One region of the Methylorubrum sp. POS3 genome, then DNA from elsewhere that is predicted to be linked to it. Evidence: predicted binding sites of a transcription regulator. Region 1 holds the regulator's gene; the other holds the start of a gene.

The links. The regulator HrcA, encoded in region 1, represses chaperone genes, less so after heat shock. The targets are predictions, from matches to a motif close to GTTAGCACTCNCNNNNNGNGAGTGCTAAC.
Region 2: the regulator HrcA is predicted to act here: its motif matches at 1,834-1,862, upstream of groES (co-chaperone GroES).

What each region holds. Positions count from the first base shown of each region.
Region 1 covers NZ_JAPRBT010000001.1:4,499,836-4,503,243, forward strand. The annotation lists gene OWC43_RS20890 (hypothetical protein) at 1-186, opposite strand, end outside; gene OWC43_RS20895 (PRC-barrel domain-containing protein) at 219-827, opposite strand; gene hrcA (heat-inducible transcriptional repressor HrcA) at 914-2,005, opposite strand; gene OWC43_RS20905 (hypothetical protein) at 2,331-2,627, shown strand; gene rph (ribonuclease PH) at 2,797-3,408, shown strand, end outside.
Region 2 covers NZ_JAPRBT010000001.1:4,667,187-4,670,594, forward strand. The annotation lists gene groL (chaperonin GroEL) at 1-1,376, opposite strand, end outside; gene groES (co-chaperone GroES) at 1,472-1,762, opposite strand; gene OWC43_RS21665 (magnesium transporter CorA family protein) at 1,977-2,981, shown strand; gene OWC43_RS21670 (class I SAM-dependent methyltransferase) at 3,271-3,408, shown strand, end outside.

The DNA of each region.
Region 1 (3,408 bases):
AGCGGCAAGAGCGATCAACAGGCTGATCCAGACCCAGTTGAAGTCGATCGCGGCGGCGGTCGCCGCGGGCGAGCTCGAACCGGACGGTCCCGACTCCGGAATCGGCGGCGCCGGATTCATCTGCTGCGCCAGCCCTTGATGGACCGTCAAAGCCCAGAACGGCACGGCGGTGGCGATGGCCCGCATGGGACCTCCCGTTTTGCTCTCGGTCAAACGCATCAATCTGCCTTGAAGGTGAAGGCCGGCGCATCCTGAAGCTGCGCCTTCGTCAGCCGAACCTCGGCATGAACGATCTTATCGCCCGCCAGCACGGTCGCGGGGTGCTTGGAAGGACGCTGCGGCTCGACGGACCCGGTCGCGTCGGTCACCCGGCCGCTATGCTGGTTCTGGACGGCACCGAGAACCTCGTTGGAGGTCTGCGAACCGGGCATCGTCTCCGGCCCCGCCTTGTCCGCCGCCTTCTGGCTCGGCGCCTCGTCCACCTTCACCACCGAGGACGGCCCGCTGGTCAGCGAGACATCGCCCGTGTTCCAAGAGAGTTGATCGAATGGAACGGCGACGGACTTCTCACCCAAGCCGAGGAAGCCGCCGACACCGATCACCACAGCCCGGATCTGACCCGAGCCGTCGAGGAGGACATCCTCGATTTCGCCGACCCGGACGTGATCCATGCCGATCACCGGCACGCCCACGATCTTCGAACCGCGCACCGTTCCGGCCGGGCTCGTGGTCATGAAGGGCGCTGCGGGCTCGGCATAGGCGGGCGCGGCCCATGGAAGCGCGAGTCCGAGTGTGAGGGCGAGGCAGGTCAAGGCGTTGGAACGCACGGAGCGTCTCCGAAGTCGATGGATCGGCAAGGTCCAGCGACAACGTCAGACACGCGGCGGCAGTTCACCGGTTTCGACCGGGGGCGTCACCGTGGTCGGTCGAGCAGGCCCGAGACCACGCGGGCCGTGTAATCCACCATCGGCACGATGCGGGCGTAGTTCAGGCGGGTCGGGCCGATGACGCCGACCACGCCGACGATCTTCTGAGCGCTGTCGCGGAAGGGCGCAGCGATCATCGACGAACCGGACAGCGAGAAGAGCTTGTTCTCCGATCCGATGAAGATCCGCACGCCGTCGCCCTGCTCGGCCCGGGCCAAGAGTTCGATCACGTCCTTCTGCGTTTCGAGATCGTTGAAGAGCAGGCGGATCCGTTCGAGATCCTCGGCGGCGCGGAGATCGTCGAGGAGGTTGGCCTGACCCCGGACGATGAGTTGGCGTGCTTCCGAGGGGCCGACCGTGGTGGCGAGGCCGGCATCGACGAGCCGCTCGGTGATGGCGTCGAGCTCACGCTTCATCGCCTTGCGGCCGGCCTCGATATCGGCCCGCAGGGCATCGAGGGTGCGTCCGCGCAGCCGCGCATTGAGAAAGTTCGACGCCTCTTGCAGGGCGCTCGCGGGCAATCCCGGCGGCAGGTCGAGCAGGCGGTTCTCGACGGTGCCGTCGGTCGAGACCAGAACCACCAGCGCCCGGTCGGCGTCGAGGCGCACGAACTCGACGTGTTTGAGGCCGGAATCGACCTTGGTGGTCAGCACCACGCCCGCGCCGCGCGAGATGCCGGAGAGCAGGGTCGAGGCCTCGGCCAGGGCCGAGTCGAAGGTGTGGCGCGAGGCGGCGGCCTGCATCTGCGCCTCGATCCGCGCCTTCTCCTCGCGATCGACGTCGCCGATCTCCATCATGGCATCGACGAAGAAGCGCAGACCCATCTCCGTCGGCAGCCTTCCGGCCGAGGTGTGGGGCGCGAAGATCAGGCCGGAATGTTCCAGATCCGCCATCACGTTGCGGATCGAGGCCGGCGACAGGCTCATCGGCAGGATGCGGGCAAGGGTGCGCGATCCCAGCGGCTCGCCCGTGGTGACGTAGCTCTCGACAATCTGCCGGAAGATCTCCCGGGCGCGCTCGTTGAGGGCGGAGAGCGCCTGGGAAGAATGACGCGCGGTGCTGAACGGGATCTCGGACACGACCAACTCAATCTGACATGCGATTGTGGGCGCAAGGTCGCCCGCGATCAATCCTTCTCGACGGGCAAGCCGCGGGGCTTCCTCCAAGGCGGTCATGCCCGGGTTCGGATTCGAGCCGACCGATCTGCGACGATCACCTCACCCGGCAGAACGCTAACGATGGCTCGCGACTTCGGTTCGATCGTGATCGGTCGATCCAATCCACCATCCATCAACGCTCCTCTAGCCTGGAGGGATCGTTCTTCCCGCGATGACGGTTAGCGGGGGACCGTGCGCTCCGGCTCGCGGTGCCAACGAAGAAATTTCTGTGTTGTGGAGAATGCCCGTGAAGCTCGGCGCCAACTGGAAGATGATCAAGGTCGCGGCCGTCGCGATCGCCCTGTCGGGGTTCGGCCTGGCCGCCTCGCCGCATCGGGCGGAAGCGGCGCCGGTCACCGTTCCGGCCGAGGCCGCGGCCAGCGCCGGTGAGGCAACGCAGGTCGCCTACGGCTACGGCCATCGCATGCGGCATCACCGGCATATGCACCGTCACCACATGCGCCATCATCACCGTCACATGATGCGTCGCCACATGATGCGGCACCATATGCGCCACCATCACCGCCATCATCACTGGCGCTAAGGCAGCGCGAACGGCGCGGAACTCGCGGGTCGCGCGTGAAACACGAGGCCGCCGTCGGACCGACGGCGGCCCTTTTTGCGCTCGATTCGGAAGGCCGGCGGAGTTGCCGCCCGGCGCGGCAGCGCCTAAGAGCGCCGACTTCCGTTCTCGATCCTGGAGTGTCCTGCGGATGCGGCCGTCCAAGCGCGCGCCCGACGAGTTGCGTGCCGTCACGTTGGAGCGGGCCGTCGCCCGTTACGCGGAAGGCTCCTGCCTCGTCACGTTCGGCAATACCCGCGTACTCTGCACCGCATCGCTGGAAGAGCGCGGGCCGCCGTGGCTGCGGGGATCCGGCAAGGGCTGGGTGACGGCCGAATACGCGATGCTGCCGCGGGCCACCCACGAGCGCACCCGGCGCGAGGTGAACTCGGGCAAGCCGTCGGGCCGCACCCAGGAGATCCAGCGTCTGATCGGCCGTTCGCTCCGGGCTGTCACCAATCTGCCGGCTCTGGGCGAGCGCCAGATCACGATCGACTGCGATGTGATTCAGGCCGATGGCGGCACGCGCACCGCCTCGATCACCGGAGCGTGGGTCGCCCTTCACGATTGCTTGGCCTGGATGCGGACCCGATCGATCATCTCGGTCGATCCGCTCAGGGACCATGTCGCGGCCGTGTCCTGCGGTATCTACAAGGGCAAGCCGGTGCTCGATCTCGATTACGCCGAGGATTCGGCGGCCGAGACCGACGCGAACTTCGTCGTCACCGGCAAGGGCGGTATCGTCGAGGTTCAGGGCACCGCC
Region 2 (3,408 bases), 170 kb from region 1:
CCCGCGTTCTGGGCGATCTGGCGGATCGGGGCCTCAAGCGCCTTGAGGACGATCTTGATGCCGGCCTGGACGTCCGGGATGTCGGACTTCAGCTCGGCAACCGCCTTCTTGGCCCGCAGCAGCGCGGTGCCGCCGCCGGGGACGATGCCCTCTTCCACCGCAGCGCGGGTGGCGTTGAGCGCGTCGTCCACGCGGTCCTTCTTCTCCTTGACCTCGACCTCGGTCGCGCCGCCGACGCGGATCACCGCGACGCCGCCCGCCAGCTTGGCCAGACGCTCCTGGAGCTTCTCACGGTCGTAGTCCGAGGTGGTCTCCTCGATCTGCGCCTTGATCTGCCCAACGCGGGCCTCGATGTCGGCCTTCTCGCCGAGACCGTCGATGATCGTGGTGTTCTCCTTCTCGATGCGCACGCGCTTGGCGCGGCCGAGCATGGGGAGCGTCACGTTCTCGAGCTTGATGCCGAGATCCTCGGCGATCATCTGGCCCTTGGTCAGGATCGCGATGTCCTCGAGCATCGCCTTGCGGCGATCACCGAAGCCCGGAGCCTTCACGGCCGCGACCTTGAGGCCGCCGCGCAGCTTGTTCACCACGAGGGTGGCCAGGGCCTCGCCCTCGATGTCCTCGGCGATGATGACGAGCGGCTTGCCGGTCTGCACCACGGCCTCGAGCACCGGCAGCATGGCCTGGAGCGACGAGAGCTTCTTCTCGTGGATGAGGATGTAGGGGTCCTCGAGCTCGGCGACCATCTTCTCCGCGTTCGTGACGAAGTACGGGGAGAGGTAGCCGCGGTCGAACTGCATGCCCTCGACGACGTCGAGCTCGGTCTCGGCGGTCTTGGCCTCCTCGACGGTGATGACGCCCTCGTTGCCCACCTTCTGCATGGCGTGGGCGATCATCTCGCCGATCTCCTTGTCGCCGTTGGCGGAGATCGTGCCGACCTGGGCAACCTCGTCGGACGAGGCGACCTTCTTGGCGCGGTTGGTGATGTCCTTCACGGCGGCCTGAGTAGCGAGGTCGATGCCGCGCTTCAGGTCCATCGGGTTGATGCCGGCGGCGACGTACTTGGCGCCCTCGCGGACGATGGCCTGGGCCAGCACGGTCGCGGTGGTGGTGCCGTCACCGGCGATGTCGTTGGTCTTCGAGGCCACTTCGCGCACCATCTGGGCGCCCATGTTCTCGAAGCGGTCGGAGAGCTCGATCTCCTTGGCGACGGTGACGCCATCCTTGGTGATGCGCGGGGCGCCGAAGCTCTTCTCGATGACGACGTTGCGGCCCTTCGGACCCAGCGTCACCTTCACCGCATCGGCGAGGATGTCGACGCCGCGGAGCATCTTGTCGCGCGCGTCGGCGGAGAAACGAACGTCTTTCGCTGCCATGTGAGTCTACCTCGAATGTCGGAAAGAAGCCCCGAAGCCTGCCGAGTGCACGGGCACGGGCGGCCTCGAAGGGCGGTGAAACGTGTCGGCCGGCGTTAGACGGCGACGACGCCCATGATGTCGGATTCCTTCATGATGAGGAGATCCTGGCCGTCGATCTTGACCTCGGTGCCCGACCACTTGCCGAACAGAACGCGGTCGCCGACCTTGACGTCGAGGGCGTTGACACGGCCCTGCTCGTCACGGGCGCCCGAACCGACGGCGACGATCTCGCCCTCTTGCGGCTTCTCCTTGGCGGTATCCGGGATGATGATGCCGCCCTTCGTCTTCTCTTCGCTCTCGATGCGACGGACGACGACGCGGTCGTGCAGCGGACGGAACTTCATGAGCTGCCCTCTTGCTTCGGAATGGCGGTTGGTCTTGATGCGGCCGGAAGGCGGCCACGCCTACCCTGGCTGTTAGCACTCACGTGATGTGAGTGCTAACGACGGCTGCGAGATAGGCGCGCGGATTTTGCGAGTCAAGACGCCGCATCTCTTGCGGTGACGCTTCGGCGCCCGATCCTTCTCCGAACAACCCGTTCCGAAGACACCTCTCCCGATGATCAATCTTCACGGCCCGCAGGGGGCGGTCGATGTGAGTGGCCTGGATGGCGGCGCGGCGCTGCCCGCTCATGCCGTCTGGATCGACTTGGTCGATCCGACCGCCGAAGAGGCGCGCCGGGTCGAGGAGAAGACCGGTATCCGGGTGCCCTCGCGGGCCGCGCTGAGCGAAGTCGAGCTGTCGAGCCGCCTCCGCCGCAGCCGGGATGGGATCTCCCTGTCGACGCCCATGGTGACCTTCGACCGGTCCGATTTCAGCCTGAAACCGCTCGGTTTCCTCCTGAACAAGAACCATCTCGTGACGGTACGCTACCACGACATGCGGGCCTTCGCGGCGGTGCGCAAACGGGTGGACGAGGAAGGCGGCGACGGCAGCACCGGCGCCCGGATGTTCCTTCTCGTGGTCGAGGAGTTGGTCGATAACCTGGCCGACCTGTTGGAGGAGATGTCCGCCGACCTCGACAATCTCTCGACCCGCATCTTCGACTTCGATGCCAGCGCCCGGCCCGGAGCCCGCAAGGGGGACACCTCGGCACCGAAGCGGCGCGACCTCGCCCTGCGCCGCCTGCTCCGCACCGTCGGGCGTCATGGCAAGTCGCTGTCGAAGGTCCGCGCCAGCCTGCTGGGCCTGGAGCGCATCGTCGCCTTCGCCAAGGGCGAGTGCGGGCAACATCTCGACGAGGGCGACGCGCCCCGGTTCGAGACGCTGGCGCGGGACATCGCCTCGCTCGACGAGTTCGAGACGCGGCTGTCGGAGACGCTACAGTTCCTGCTCGACGCAACGCTGGGCCTCATCAACGTCGAGCAGAACAACGCCTTCCGGATCCTGACCGTCGTGTCCGTGGTCGGCGTACCGCCGACGCTGGTCGCCTCGATGTACGGCATGAATTTCAAGCACATGCCCGAACTCGACTGGGTCTATGGCTATCCCTACGGCCTTGCGCTGATCGCGATCTCTGCGATCGTGCCGCTGCTGTATTTCAAGTCGAAGGGTTGGTTGTGATCACCGGCCGATCCCGCCCGACGCCCTTGCTCTGAAGTGCTGCGACACAGCCTCGAAGGATGCCGGTCTCGAACGCGAGACGACGGAAGGCTTTCTTCGGGGCCCGCTTCCGCGAGCCCCTAAGCCGCAAGTGAGGGGTGGATGCGCCGTTTCGAGACCGACATTTAATCTCTTGGACAGCATCCGAAGCGAGACCCGCGCGCCTCGGACACTGCGTAAACGCCGCTTAATCGTTTCGAAATCGCACGACCCCATCGTCAACGGCAGCCGCACGATTGGGGTTTGCCCGATGAACGTCCGCCACAATTTTGAATTCGCTCAAGTTTCCAAACTGTCCGAACCGCGTGGACTGAAATCGGTCGCAGACGATCTCGGTTACTCGCCCGACTGGAACTGGAGCTGGGAGAATTACAAGAACATGATCCTG